Regions from separate parts of the Chryseobacterium sp. B21-037 genome, predicted to be linked through region 2. Evidence: riboswitches for the same ligand, from Rfam matches in the RefSeq annotation. Region 2 holds a riboswitch; the other holds the start of a gene.
What was found. Region 2 has a riboswitch for cobalamin ahead of prpB (methylisocitrate lyase). Riboswitches for the same ligand answer to the same signal wherever they lie in the genome.
Positions count from the first base shown of each region.

Region 1: another riboswitch for cobalamin. It lies ahead of MTQ00_RS10195 (TonB-dependent receptor plug domain-containing protein); the one in region 2 lies ahead of prpB (methylisocitrate lyase).

Region 1 covers NZ_JALGCB010000001.1:2,334,342-2,337,535, reverse strand. Annotated here, with positions in the region: gene MTQ00_RS10195 (TonB-dependent receptor plug domain-containing protein) at 1-1,383, opposite strand, end outside; cobalamin riboswitch at 1,417-1,592, opposite strand; gene MTQ00_RS10190 (cytidine deaminase) at 1,698-2,180, opposite strand; gene namA (NADPH dehydrogenase NamA) at 2,288-3,194, shown strand, end outside.
Region 2 covers NZ_JALGCB010000001.1:4,816,646-4,819,839, forward strand. Annotated here, with positions in the region: gene MTQ00_RS21695 (aminotransferase-like domain-containing protein) at 1-935, shown strand, start outside; cobalamin riboswitch at 1,201-1,393, shown strand; gene prpB (methylisocitrate lyase) at 1,799-2,707, shown strand; gene prpC (bifunctional 2-methylcitrate synthase/citrate synthase) at 2,700-3,194, shown strand, end outside.

The DNA.
Region 1 (3,194 bases), 2.5 Mb from region 2:
TATATTATCCGATATATAAAGATAATACGGACTTAATGCAAGTTTAATATTACCCCATTTAAACTCATGGTCCATATCCATCTGGTAAGACCTTTCCGGTTTTAGGTTTGGATTTCCTCCGGGATTCCAATACAGATCATTGAATGTTGGAAATCTGAAATTTCTGGATACATTTACTCCAAGATTATACCATTGTACCGGACTCCATTTTCCCGAGAATGAGTAAAGCAATGGCGAACTTATATTCTCTACAAAATCCTTTTTAACACCAGCTTCAAAACGCAGATCTTTCGTCGGAAAATATCGTATTAACCCCGCTAAAGAGCCTACATTTCTACTTACATTACCAATTCCTTCAGTTTTTACACCTTGGAGATCAGGCTGATACCCCTCACCTTTGTTTACCTGGAATTCGGTGATGATGTTGACATTAAGTTCAGGTACGATGAAATAATTAAAATCATTTTTAAAGATATAATTTTTCCCTGTTGAACCACTGGTCTTCGGAGCATTGTAATTGCCAAAATATTGGAAATTTTCTTCTGTGTAAGCAGCTTTTAAGCTATTTGAAAATTTATTTTTAGTAATATCCCAGGAAAGTAAGCTTCTGGTGCTTTGTGTCTCGTATTTTGTACGGTTGCCATTCTCTACAAAAATCGGATAATTCTGTGTCGAGTCAAAAAACTGACTTTGCCATGAGATCGTCTGATGTCTCGCAATTTTATAGGAGATTCCAACATTAAAGGTACTGTTAAAGTATTTGCCGTTTCTATTAATATAGTTTTTTTCTTCGACTTTATAATCATTCTGACTGATCGAATGATTTCCTGAGACTTTAAAACTCAGCTTTTCATTGCTGTAGGAGGCCGTTCCGAAATTATTAAAAGTACCAAATGATCCACCCTCAGAATACAGGGAGGCTTTAAAACTTTTATTGAAACCCAGATTATTATTGAGATGTATACTCCCGCCGATTGCACCACTCCCGTATATTACACTTCCGCCACCGGCTTTCACTCCGATCTCATCATATCCGAAAAGAGGAATATTATTAATGTCTCCCTGACCAAGAAATATCGAATTGATATTGATTCCATTCCAAACAAAGGCTGTCTGTGGAGCAGAGGTTCCTCTGAACGAAGGCGAAGAAACTGCACCTCGTCCGTTTTCCTTGATATAAATACTGGATTGGAAACGTAAAAGTTCTGAAAGATTCGTGGAATTCTTTTCAGCATCCTGAGGAGTAATTGGAGTAACCTTATGAAAAAGTTTTACCTTGTTCATCTGGTTGTCAAAAATATAAACGGTATCGATTGCTTTCTCTTGTCCCAGACAAAGAAAATAAGCAGATAACGATAAAAGCAGTACTAAGGTTTTTTTCATACTATTTTACTTTTCCACCGAAAGCAATATATTTTTGATATTATCATTTTGGCAGGTCTCCTGACTTTCGCATTTCTATACCTTCCCGTTTTCACAGTGGTTTCTTATAGAAATTTTAATTGCGATCTACAGTTGCGGGGACAGTCTGGGATTTTCACCCAATTCCCTATTATTTCAATAGCTTGAAAACCAAAATTTTTGCAAAGATAAGTTTTTAAAAAGAAATCTCAGTCGTATCTGTTAATTTGTAATCAAAACAATGGTCTGCAGAAAAAATAACGATTCCCAGAACCTCAGAATTGAGAGTTTCACGATTACAAGAACGTCGAGTCAAAGTAAAATGGCAATAGATCTTTAATCGAATTTACCTTAACGATTTCGTCATTCATACTGGAAAAATAAAGATCAATATTTTCTTTTTGTTTTGTTTCGTATTCAATAAGACTTTGTCTGCAGGCGCCACACGGGGGAATCGGTGGTGTTTTTTCAGAAGATTCTTTAGGGCCTCCTACGATAAAAATCTTTTTGATCTTTTCCTCAGGGAAATTTGCACCTATCCAGAATAGAGCTGTTCTTTCAGCACAAAGTCCGGATGGAAAAGCTGCATTTTCCTGATTGTTACCGGAAAATATTTCTCCGTTTTCAAGTAATACGGAGCACCCGACCAAAAATTGGGAATAAGGGGCATAAGCATTTTCGCGGGCTTGTTTTGCTCTTTCGAAAAGTTTTTTTTCTATATCGTTCAGTTCAGAGCTATTTTTAAAATATTCGTAGCCGATCTGTATATCTTTTTTCATATATTTATTGGAGCCTAAAAAGGGGAGGTAAAATTAGTTCTTTTTAATCACGTGGGCAACCCGGGATTATTTCCTCTTCATTAGTAAAATTCAAAAATTAATAGACAATGTTATATACTCCGATACAATTCAGAAATATTAAACTCTCTAACCGATGGGTTATGTCACCTATGTGTATGTATTCAAGTGAAAACGGAATGGCTAATGACTTTCATTTCGTACATTACGGAAGCAGATCACAAGGTGGTACCGGACTGATAATGATTGAAGCAACGGGTGTTGAACCCCGGGGAAGGATCACTAATAAATGTATGGGAATATGGAATGACGAACAGGCTGAAAAACTTCAGCAGATTGTCAACTTTGTCCACTCCAATTCTGAGAGTAAAATCGGAATCCAGCTGGCACATGCCGGAAGAAAAGGCTCTACCTGGAATAATATTCAAATTCCAGTGGAAGAGGGGTGGGAAACCCTGGCACCTAGCCCGATTCCTTATCATCCTACAGAAAGAATTCCACACGCTCTGACGCTGGAAGAAATCAAAACTCAGGTTCAGAATTTTAAAGAAGCTGCAAGAAGAGCTGTGAAAGCAGGATTTGATATTATAGAGATCCATGGGGCACATGGATATTTAGTTCATCAGTTTTTATCTCCGCTTTCGAATATACGAACAGATGAATATGGAGGCAGCTTCGAAAACAGAATACGATTTTTAATAGAAATAGTAGATGCGGTAAACGAGGAACTGAATGATAATACTGCATTGTTTGTGAGAATCTCAGGAACAGAATATGCTGAAAATGGATGGGATATCGAAAGCAGTGTAGAGCTTGCAAAAATACTGAAGCAGCATAAGGTGGATTTAGTGGACGTTTCAAGTGGTGGGAATATTCATGGAGCAAAGATTGCTGTCTTTGACGGTTATCAGGTCCCTTTATCATCACAGGTAAAAAATAAAGCTGAAGTGAAGACGGGAGCAGTAGGTTTGATCACAAAAATAGAGCAGGCTGAGG
Region 2 (3,194 bases):
CTTCTCAATATGGATACACATTGCATCCTGAAAAATTAATCATTACTGATGGAGCATTGCAGGCACTTTACATTGCCCTGGCATCTGTGACGAATGCCGGTGACCTCATTGCTGTTGAAAGTCCGTGCGTTTTTTCTGTTTTGGAAGTAATTGCCAATCTGAAACTTAAAGTCATAGAAATTCCTGTCCGGGATAGAAATGGTTTTGATACGGCATATTTAAAAAAGATATGCGCGGATCATGATATCAGATCTCTTGTAGTTACACCTAATTTTCACAATCCTACAGGAATTCTGATGTCGGAAACTGTAAAAAAAGAACTGCTTTCCATTGCGGAAGAATATGAGTTTCCGATTATCGAAAATGATATTTACGGAGACCTTTATTTTGGCAATGAGAGACCTTCGGGGATCGGGAGTTTTGATACCGGTGGTTGGGTAATAACTTTTTCTTCTTTTTCCAAAACATTGGCTCCCGGTATTCGCCTGGGATGGATGCATTCGGGAAAATTCCATGCGGAAGCAGAGAGAACCAGGTTTGCCTTAGGAAGATCTGTTGCTCCGGTATATCAGGAACTGGTCATTAAACTGCTTGAAGACCATAGCTATGATAAACATTTGCGTTCATTTCGTAAACAGCTATATAAGCAGGCCAAAGATGTGTTAGAGATATTAAAAAGCCATTTTCCGGATGGGGCTTATTTTGAAGATCCTCAGGGTGGATACAGCATTTGGGGAAGTTTGCCTGAAGGAGTGGATATGGAGAAATTTTACGCTTATTGCGAACAGCAAAGAATATTATTTACTCCCGGAGAAATTTTTAGCCTTACCGATCAGTTCAGGTACCATTTCAGGATTATTTTTGCAGAACGTATCACATCCCATAGCCTGTTGGCTTTGCAAAATATAGGTGAGAATTTGAAACAGATATTGTGAGTGTTTTTCAGGCTTTTATCTGTTAATTCAGAATCATATTTTCATATTGAGAGCATATGCTTTTCTCAATAATCGTGTTTGTCGGATTTTTTTGCAAGTGATTTTTACATAATCAAGATCATTTTAATTATGATTTTGAAAATTGAAAATATATTTATAATGCCTATTTTCAAAGAATTACGAATTCCTAACTGTTGTTCGTAAATAATTATTTTCGTGTTTCAATAAAATACCTATATTTACCACCAAGGAGTTCATTTATACTTCTTTATCAACCGGAATTGGTTACACTTAGCTGTGAATTAAAAGGGAATCGTGTGTGAATCACGAACTGTCGCGCAACTGTAAGTAACACTCAAAAGGTTTTTATCAATCAGGGTTCACTGTTCTTTTTTTGAATGGGAAGGACGATAAAAATTGTTACAAGTCAGGAGACCTGCCTATTTCGAATTGACGATGCTTTCGCGATCTGAAGCTTATAGTCAGGTATGATACGATGTGATAACAGTGCCCGATATCTTTTTGTGTACATTATCATTTTTAAGAAATGGTTTACAGGTTTTGCTTTTCAGGGCTGTATCATTTCTACAGCTTGCTCGTATTAGTCCCTTTCCATAATTTTCTCTTTTACAAAGTATTGTGAAGTTTTATCAGCACCTTTTATATTGATTTATAAGCATTACAGGCTGATGGCAGCAATCTTTGACCGGATTGTTATTACATGAAAATGTAATGAGGCTGTTCAACCATTCATTAAGGTTTATAGGTCGTTTAATTATTTTAATCATTTAAAGAATAATCTTTCTTTAAATTGTTGGAAGAATGTGAGTTAAAATACATCAAAACGAACAATAATATTAAAGATGAGTAAAAATGTAAGTCTAGAGTCTGCCGGATTACGTTTCCGGGAGACGATGCAAAAAGAAAACCCTCTTCAGATTGTCGGGGCTATCAATGCCAATCATGCATTGCTGGCGCAGCAAGCAGGATTCAATGCTATTTATCTTTCCGGAGGAGGAGTTGCTGCAGGATCGTTGGGAATTCCGGATCTGGGAATTACGACCCTTGAGGATGTTCTGATCGATATTCAACGAATAACCAATGTATGTGATTTACCTCTATTGGTGGATGTAGATACGGGGTTTGGTCCTTCGGCATTCAACGTAGCAAGAACTGTAAAATCATTAATTAAAGCCGGAGCAGGTGCTTTGCATATTGAAGACCAGGTGGGAGCGAAACGTTGTGGGCACCGTCCAGGTAAAGAAGTGGTAAGCAAAGAGGAAATGGTAGACCGTTTGAAGGCTGCTGTTGATGCTCGGACGGATGAAAATTTTGTGATCGGGGCACGTACTGATGCTTTTGCCAATGAAGGGCTTGAAAAAACATTGGAAAGGGCTGTTGCCTATAAAGAAGCCGGAGCAGATTTCATCTTTGCGGAGGCTGTTCCTGATTTAAGCTATTATCAAAAGTTTGTAGACGCTACAGGTATTCCTGTACTGGCCAATATTACAGAATTCGGAATGATTAAAATGTATACTGCTGATGAACTGAAAGATGCGGGAGTCGGTTTGATTTTATATCCCCTTTCTGCTTTCCGGGCGGCAAATAAGGCAGCACTGAATGTTTACGAGCATATCCGGAAAGATGGAACCCAGGCTCATGTAATTGATACCATGCAGACCCGGGAAGAACTTTACAAAAGTATTGGATACCATGATTACGAACAAAAATTAGATAACCTATTTAAACAGAACAAGAATGTCAATGAATAACGAACCAACATTTAAGCCTAAGAAAAGTGTAGCGCTTTCCGGGGTTGCCGCAGGTAATACTGCACTTTGCAGTGTAGGAAAAAGTGGAAATGATCTCCATTACAGAGGTTATGACATTTTGGACCTCGCAGAAAAAGCAGAATTTGAGGAGGTAGCCTATCTTCTTATTTACGGACAGCTACCAACAGGAGCCCAGTTAAAAAACTATAAAGCCAAATTGAAATCACTGAGAGGATTACCACATTCTGTAAGAAATATCCTGAAAAGTATTCCTGCAGCTGCCCATCCGATGGATGTAATGCGCTCCATGGTTTCAGCAATTGGAAGTATTCAGCCTGAAAAAGACGATCATAATGTGGCGGGAGCAAGGGATATTGCAGACAAATTACTGGCATCATTCAGTTCCGGACTTTTGTATTGGTATCATTATACGCATAACGGAAAAGAGATTGATGTAGAAACTGATGATGATACTATTGGGGGCCAT